DNA from 2 places in the Kitasatospora sp. NPDC018619 genome. Region 1 is predicted to be linked to the other one. Evidence: riboswitches for the same ligand, from Rfam matches in the RefSeq annotation. Region 1 holds a riboswitch; the other holds the start of a gene.
What was found. Region 1 has a riboswitch for thiamine pyrophosphate ahead of ACH5AR_RS07440 (purine-cytosine permease family protein). Riboswitches for the same ligand answer to the same signal wherever they lie in the genome.

Region 1 (4,203 bases):
CTCGCCTCCACCCGGGCCAGTCGCAGCTCGTCGGCCGCGATCGCCGCGGCGAGCTGGGCCCGCCGCAGCCGCAGCATCCCGCGCAGCTCGGCCGCGTCCACCCGCTCGTCCAGGACGGCGCGTACCTGCTGCAGGGTGAAGCCGAGCTCCTTGAGCGCGATCACCCGGTTCAGCCGGGCCAGTTGGGACGCCTCGTAGAAGCGGTACCCGCTGACCGGGTCCACCCGGGCGGGCCGCAGCAGCCCGATCGCGTCGTAGTGGCGCAGCATCCGTACCGACACCCGGCCGTGGCTGGCGAAGTCTCCGATGTTCAACATGGTGCGACCACTCCATCGCCTGCCACCGTGTCAGGGTCAACCGCGCCCGCGGCGGCCGCGGGACAAACACCGAGGGCGGGTGCCGAACGATGTCGGCACCCGCCCTGAGCAGGTGGTTCCCTACCGGCGGAGAGCGTGGGATTCGAACCCACGGTACGGGGTCACCGCACGACAGTTTTCAAGACTGTTCCCTTAGGCCGCTCGGGCAGCTCTCCAGGCGGAGGTCAGCCTAACGGGTCCGGCGGGGTTCGGCGCACACGTTCCGGTGCGCGCGGGGTCACGGCTGGTCGCCCTCGCGCTGGCCGAGGGTGACCTTGGTGCTGAGGGTCTGGCCGTTGCGGGTGTACTCGACGTCGACGGTCTCCCCGGGCTTGTGCGTCCAGATCCGGCTGACCAGGGCGGGGCCGTTCTCGATCGGGACGCCGCCGAGCTTGGTGATGACGTCGCCCGGCTTGAGGCCGGCCTTGTCGGCCGCGCCGCCGGGGGTGACGGCGGGCTGGCCCTGGATGTCCTTGGTCTGGATCTGCGCGCCGTCGCCCTTGTAGTCGTCGTTGCGCAGCACGTCGAGCTTGGCGTACACCGGCTTGCCGGTCTTGATCAGGGTATCCGCGACCCACTTGGCCTGGTTGATCGGGATGGCGAAGCCCAGGCCGATGCTGCCGGCCCGGCCGTTGGCGGAGGCGTTGGACTGGATCGCCGAGTTGATGCCGATCACCGCGCCGCCGGAGTCGAGCAGCGGGCCGCCGGAGTTGCCGGGGTTGATCGAGGCGTCGGTCTGCAGGGCGTTCATGTACGAGGCCTGCGAGCCGGTGTCGTCGCCGGAGGCCACCGGGCGGTCCTTGGCGCTGATGATGCCGCTGGTGACGGTGGACTCCAGGCCGTACGGCGCGCCGATCGCGACGGTGGCGTCGCCGACGTTGACCTTGTCGGAGTCGGCCAGCGGCAGCGGGGCCAGCTTGGCCTTCGGCGGGTTGTCGATCTTGATCACGGCGACGTCGTAGCCCTCGGCGTGGCCCAGCACCGAGGCGCTGTAGGCGCTGCCGTCGGCGAACTTGACGGTCAGCTTCCCGCCGCCGAGGGTCGGCGCGACGACGTGGTTGTTGGTGAGGATGTGCCCCTCGGTGTCGAAGACGAAGCCGGTGCCGGTGCCGGACTCGCCGTTGCCCTGCGCCTTGATGGTGACGACGCTGGGCAGCGCCTTCTGCGCGATGGCGGCGATCGAGCCGGGGACGGGCTCGTTCTTCTGGGTGTCGCTGGCCTGGACGGTGGTGCTGCGGTGGTCGTTCGCGGAGCTGACGCTGTCGCCGCGGTCGGCGACGGTCACGCCCACCGCTCCGCCGGCCACGCCGGCGACCAGTGCGACGGCCGCGACCAGGCCGACCAGGCCGTTGCGCCTGCGGCGCGGGCCGCCGGGGCCGCCGGCGTGGTCCGCCGGGTAGCCGAGCGGGCCCGCCGGGCCGCCGGGGTAGCCCGCACCGCCGGGGGCGGAGTCGTGGGCGGGGCCCCAGCCGCCGAGCGGCTGGCCGGCCCCGAAGGGGTGGTGGCCGGGGGCGGCGGGCGCGGCCGGGGCGGCGCCGTACCCCTCGTGCGCACCGGCGGCGGGCACGCCGTGGCTCGGGGTGGCGTACGGGTTGCCGGTCGGCGGCCCGGCCGGGGCGGCGGGCGGGGCGGGCGGCAGGACGGGCGGCGGCGCGTCGATGTAGCCGGTGGCCGGGTCCACGGCCGGCTCCGCCGCGGCGGGCGCGGCCGGCGCCTCCGGTGCGGGCACCTTGGTGAAGGCGACGGTGGGCTTGTGCCCGCCCGCGGCCGGGGCGCCCTCGGCCCCGTCGGCGGCCGGCGCCGACTCGGCGGCGGCGGCCTCGACCGCGCCCGTCTCCTGCTCCGGCACCCGCCGGAAGGCCATGGTCGGCTGGTGCCCGCCCTGAGCGGGGCCTTCGGAAACGGACTCGGCCGCTCCCCGGCCGGCGGGCTGCTCCCCCTGCGGCCCGGTGGGCCCAACCTCGCGCTCGGTGCTCACGGACGACCTCCATAGCTGGCAGAACCAAGGACCATAGTTTTTCGCACTGTCGATTCGATTGCCGTAAGGACCCCTCTGAAGAACTCATAAGAATCCTTAGCCGGCACCGACACCGGTACCGACGGCCGAGGCTCCCCTCCCCCGCCGGACGTCCCGCGATGCGGACCGCGCGCCCTCGGCCTTGGGTGTTCGACCCCGTGCCGGTTAGCCTGTCGCTCACAACTGACACGCGGGAGCTTGGACCCACCAGGCTGAGAGTGCGCATGACGACCGTACGCCACCGGGACGGCGGGCGGTCGAGGGGGCGCAGACCGCCGGAACCTGTCCGGGTAATGCCGGCGTAGGGAGTATCGGCCATGCCGCCTGCTTCGCCATCCTCTCCTTCGGGTGCGCCCTCCTCCGGGGACTCCTCCCGGTCCGCGGCCACCGCCGTCCTGGACCCCTCCAGGCGCGCCGAGCACGTGGAGGCGCCCCTGGTACTGGACACCGAGCCGCCGCGCACGCTGCGGTTCCGGGACCACTTCGCGCTCTGGATGAACCTGGGCGTCAGCCTGATCGGCTTCTCCACCGCCGCCACCGTGCTCGGCGCCCGCGGCAGCGAGCTGTCGCTGGCCGCGGCGGTCACCGCGATCACCGTCGGCACCGCGGTCGGCACCGCGATGCTCGGCGTGGCCGCGCTGATCGGCGCCCGCACCGGCGCCCCCGCGATGGCGAACCTGCGCGGGCTGTTCGGCACCCGGCTGTCGTACCTGCCGACGGTGCTGAACATCGTGCAGTGCGTCGGCTGGGGCGTGTTCGAGCTGCTGACCATCTCGGCGGGCGCGCAGACCGTGGCGCACACCAGCGGCTACCGCTGGCTGTTCGTCCTGCTCGCGGGCGCGCTGACCACCGCGCTGACCATCTGGCCGCTGGGCTCGATCGCGGTGCTGCGCCGCTTCGTGGCCGGGGCGGTCGCGGTGGCGATGGTGTACTTCACCGTCCAGCTGGGCCGCCAGGGCGTGCCGGACCCGGGCGCGGGCAACTGGCACGGCTTCCTGGGCGCGACCGACGCGATGATCGCGGTGTCGGTCTCCTTCGTCCCGCTGGCCGCCGACTACACCCGGCACTCGCGCACCCCGCGCTCGGCGTTCTGGGGCAGCTTCTCCGGCTACACGATCGCCCAGGTCTGGTGCTACGTGCTCGGCCTGATGGCGCTGCTGCGGTCGGACGGCGACCCGAACCGGATCTTCGACTCCTTCCTCGGGGTCTGGGCCGGCTGGCTGTTCCTGCTGGTGCTGGTGCTGCGCGAGACCGACCAGTCCTTCGCCAACGTGTACTCGACCGCGATGTCGGTGCAGAACTTGCTGCCGAGGGCGGACCGCCGGGTGCTCTCCGGCGCGATCGGCGCGCTGACCACCGTGCTGGCGCTGCAGATCGACGAGTTCACCGACACCTACTACGGCTTCCTCGGCCTGATCGGCTCGGTGTTCGTGCCGCTGCTGGCGGTGCTGGTGGTGGACTACTTCCTCGGCGCCGGCCGTCGCGGCTGGGACCTCTCCGCCGACGCGCCGTCGCGCTGGCTGATGCTGCTGCCGTGGGCGCTGGGCTTCGCGGTCTACCAGCTCATCGCGCCGACCGGGGTCGCGGGTTGGTGGACGGGCTTCTGGACCTCCGTCCGGGAGGCGCTGCACTTCACCCCGCAGGAGTGGACCTCCGCCTCGCTGTTCGCCTTCCTGGTGCCCGCCCTGGCCACCTGGGCGCTCACCCCGCTGGCCCGCCGCCGCGCCGCCCGGAGCCGGGCCGTCCGGAGCTGAGCCGTCCGGAGCCGGGCCGGGCCCGGCCGGGAACGAAGACGGCCCCACGGGTTGGGGCCGTCTTCGTCCGCGCTTC
Region 2 (4,203 bases), on a different contig from region 1:
GTTGGGGCCGCGGCGGACGGCGATCAGGTCACCCTTCTTGACCATGTTGCGGACCTCGGTGACGAGCACACCCCACCGCTCGGAGATGTCGGGCAGGTACAGCCACTCGGGAACCAGGGCTTCGGTCTTGGCATCGATCTCACTCACGGCACCAGACTGCCACCTCGACGCCGCCCGGCGCTAAGCGGCGGCCCCCTTGAGCGGCACGGAGGGGTCCGCGGCGCGGGCCCGGTCGAGCGCGGCGCCGCGCTCGACCAGCTTCCGCCCCTGGGCCAGGTCGCGCGGCCGGTCCACCGCCAGCACCGCGCTCGGCACGCCGTCGCGCAGCCAGAGCACCGACCAGTCGGCGTCCCGCGGGCCGCCCCGCCAGAGCAGTTCGTCGCCCTCGGCGTGCCGCCCGGCGTACTGGACCATCCGCCCGAACTGCTCCGACCAGAAGTACGGCACCGGGTCGTAGGCCGGCGCCTGCACGCCCAGGACGGCGGCGGCCGCCGCCTCGCCGGAGCGCAGCGCGTGGTCCCAGTGCTGGACGGCCAGCCGGGCGCCGGCCCGGGCCGAGGGGTAGCTGACGCAGTCGCCCGCCGCGAAGACGCCGGGCACCGAGGTGCGCAGCCGCCCGTCCACCACGACGGCGCCGGCCGCGTCCAGCCCGACCCCGGAGCCGGCCAGCCAGCCGGTCGCCGGGCGGGCCCCGATGCCGACCACCACCTCGTCGGCGGGCAGGTGGGAGCCGTCGGCCAGCAGCACCGCGCCGGGCTCGACGGCGGACACCCCGACGCCGCAGCGCAGCTCCACCCCGGCCTCGGCGTACCAGGCGGCCATCGCCGCGCCGACCTCCGCCGGCAGCGCGCCGGGCAGCGGCGCCGGGCCTGCCTCGACCACCGTCACCCGGCAGCCCGCCGCGCGGGCCGCGGTGGACACCTCGGCGCCGATCCAGCCCGCGCCGACCAGCACCAGCCGCAGCCCGGGGCGCAGCAGCGCGCGCAGCGCCAGGGCGTCGTCCAGGGTGTGCAGCAGGTGCGCCCGCTCGGCGCCGGGCAGGGCGCGCGGGACGGCGCCGGTGGCGATCACCAGCGCGCCGTACGGGAGGTCGCCGGCGTCGGTGTGCAGCACGCCGGGGGTGAGGCCGGTGGCCCGGCGGCCGGTGAGCAGCTCGATGCCGAGCCGCCCGTAGTCGATGTCCAGGGCGGTGGAGTCGGCCTTGCCGAGCAGCACGTCCTTGGAGAGCGGCGGGCGGTCGTACGGCGCGTGCGGCTCCTCGCCGACCAGCGCGATCCGCCCCTGCCAGCCGCCCTCCCGCAGCTTGAGGGCGCACTGCGCCCCGGCCAGCCCGGCTCCGACGACGACCACCCGGTCCGTTGCGCTCAGCTCTGCCACGCACGTCACTGTACCCAGCGGCCCGCGGGCGGCCGGAGGGCCTCCCGCCCCGGCCCTCCCGCCCCGGCCGCACGTCCGCCCCGCGTACGGGCCTTCGGCCGGGCCGGGCCCGGCGTTAAGGTGGGGGCACCACACGGGAGCCCGGCGGACCGGGCTGAGAGGCGGGCTGGCACGGCCCGCGACCGTCCGAACCTGATCCGGGTCATACCGGCGAAGGGAGAAGAGCAGCTTTGTCACGCTTGCTACCGGGCGCCCGCACGGACGTCCTGGTGATCGGCGGAGGCGTCATCGGCCTCGCCGTGGCCTGGCGCGCGGCGCAGCGCGGCCTCGGGAACGTGGTCGTGGTCGACCCCGCGCACGGCCGCGGCGCCGCCGGGGTCGCGGCCGGGATGCTCGCCCCGGTCACCGAGCTCCAGTACGGCGAGGAGCCGCTGCTGCGCCTCGGCATGGCCTCCAACGAACGGTACCCGGACTTCGCCGCCGAGCTGACGGAGGCGAGCGGCGGCCTGGACACCGGCTACCGGCGGTGCGGCACGCTCGCCGTCGCCCAGGACGCCGACGACCGCGCCGAGCTGCGCGAGCTGCACGCGTTCCACCAGCGCCTCGGCCTGGACTCGACCTGGCTGACCGGCCGGGAGGCCCGCAGGCTGGAGCCGATGCTCGCCCCGGGCGTGCGCGGCGGCCTGCACGTCGCCGACGACCACCAGGTCGACCCCCGCCGGCTGCTCACCGCCCTCGCGGCCGCCTGCGAGCGCGCCGAGGTCCGGCTGCACCGGGCCGAGGCGGTCGAGCTGCTGGTCGCGGGCGGCCGCGCGGCGGGCGCCCGGCTGAGCACCGGGGAGACGGTGGGCGCCGAGCGGGTCGTCCTCGCCGCCGGCCCGCACAGCCACCGGCTGCCCGGCCTGCCGGCGGGCGTGCTGCCGGCGATCCGTCCGGTCAAGGGCCAGATCCTGCGGCTGCGCGTCCCGGAGTCCTACCGGCCGTTCCTCTCCCGCAACGTCCGCGCGGTCGTCCGCGGGCAGCACCTGTACGTCGTCCCGCGCGAGAACGGCGAGCTGGTGATCGGCGCGACCACCGAGGAGCAGGGCTACGACACCACCGTCACCGCCGGCGGGGTGTACGAACTCCTGCGCGACGCGCACGAGTTGGTCCCCGGGATCACCGAACTCCCGCTCGTGGAGACCTCGGCGGGCCTGCGCCCCGGCTCGCCGGACAACGCCCCGCTGCTGGGCCCGACCGCGCTGCCCGGCCTCGTCGCCGCGACCGGCCACTACCGCAACGGGGTGCTGCTCACCCCGGTGAGCGCCGACCTGGTCGCCGGGTACCTGGCCACCGGCGAACTCCCGGAGCTGGCGCGGCCGTTCACTCCCACCCGGTTCTCCCCCGACTCCCCCGTCACGAAGGCCCGCCCATGACCGAGACCGCCCTGAACGACATCGCCCTGACCGTCAACGGCGAGCCCCGCCGGGTGCCCGCCACGACCACCCTCGCCGAGCTGGTGGCCTCCGTCAGCGCCGCCAACACCGGTGTCGCCGCCGCGCTCAACGAGGCCGTGGTGCCGCGCGGTTCGTGGCCCGGCACGGCGCTGCACGGCGGCGACCGGGTCGAGATCCTCACCGCCGTGCAGGGAGGCTGAACCATGGCCGACGACCTTCTGACCATCGCCGGGGAGACCTTCTCCTCCCGGCTGATCATGGGCACCGGCGGCGCGCCGAGCCTGGAGGTCCTGGAGCGCGCGCTGCTCGCCTCCGGCACCGAGCTGACCACCGTCGCGATGCGCCGGGTCGACGCCACCACCCAGGGCTCCGTGCTCGACGTGCTGACCCGCAACGGCATCCGGGTGCTGCCCAACACGGCCGGCTGCTTCACCGCCGGCGAGGCCGTGCTGACCGCCCGGCTGGCCCGCGAGGCGCTCGGCACCAACTGGGTCAAGCTGGAGGTGATAGCCGACGAGCGCACCCTGCTGCCCGACCCGGTCGAGCTGCTGGACGCCGCCGAGACGCTGGTCGACGACGGCTTCACCGTCCTGCCGTACACCAACGACGACCCGGTGCTGGCGCGCAAGCTGGAGGACGTGGGCTGCGCGGCCGTCATGCCGCTGGGCTCGCCGATCGGTTCGGGCCTGGGCATCCGCAACCCGCACAACTTCCAGCTGATCGTGGAGGGCGCCGGCGTCCCGGTGGTCCTGGACGCGGGCGCCGGCACCGCCTCCGACGTGGCGCTGGCGATGGAGCTGGGCTGCGCCGCGGTGATGCTCGCCTCCGCGGTGACCAGGGCTCAGGAGCCGGTGCTGATGGCCGAGGCGATGCGGCACGCCGCCGAGGCGGGCCGGCTCGCCCACCGGGCCGGCCGGATCCCCCGCCGCTTCCACGCCGAGGCCTCCTCGGCGATGGCCGGCCGGGCCGACCTGGACACCCGGGAGCACCCCGCCTTCTGAGCCCGCGTCCCGGGGCGTCGGCGCGGGCCCCGGGCGCGGGACGCGGGACGCGGGTCCAGGCACCCCCCGCGTGTCACAAGCCGGGCACAGCCAGGCCCCCGGGCGGTGTCCTCCGGCCCGGCGGCCGGGCACCCCACTAGACTCTCCGGGTGGACATGGCACTGCACGACCCCCTGATCGGCACGCTGCTCGACAACCGGTACCGGGTCGAACAGCGCATCGCGACCGGCGGGATGTCCACCGTCTACAAGGGCACCGACACCCGCCTGGACCGGGTGGTCGCGCTCAAGGTGATGCACCCCTCGCTGGCCGGCGACGAGGGCTTCACCGCCCGCTTCATCCGCGAGGCCAAGGCGGTCGCCAAGCTCACCCACCCCAACGTGGTCAAC

Region 2: another riboswitch for thiamine pyrophosphate. It lies ahead of thiO (glycine oxidase ThiO); the one in region 1 lies ahead of ACH5AR_RS07440 (purine-cytosine permease family protein).

The regions. Positions count from the first base shown of each region.
Region 1 covers NZ_JBISAI010000004.1:44,710-48,912, forward strand. Annotated here, with positions in the region: gene ACH5AR_RS07425 (MerR family transcriptional regulator) at 1-317, opposite strand, end outside; tRNA gene ACH5AR_RS07430 (tRNA-Ser) at 445-532, opposite strand; gene ACH5AR_RS07435 (S1C family serine protease) at 595-2,334, opposite strand; TPP riboswitch at 2,554-2,698, shown strand; gene ACH5AR_RS07440 (purine-cytosine permease family protein) at 2,691-4,127, shown strand.
Region 2 covers NZ_JBISAI010000008.1:140,493-144,695, reverse strand. Annotated here, with positions in the region: gene ACH5AR_RS14880 (Rv2175c family DNA-binding protein) at 1-147, opposite strand, end outside; gene ACH5AR_RS14875 (NAD(P)/FAD-dependent oxidoreductase) at 181-1,386, opposite strand; TPP riboswitch at 1,501-1,613, shown strand; gene thiO (glycine oxidase ThiO) at 1,608-2,792, shown strand; gene thiS (sulfur carrier protein ThiS) at 2,789-3,013, shown strand; gene ACH5AR_RS14860 (thiazole synthase) at 3,017-3,814, shown strand; gene pknB (Stk1 family PASTA domain-containing Ser/Thr kinase) at 3,970-4,203, shown strand, end outside.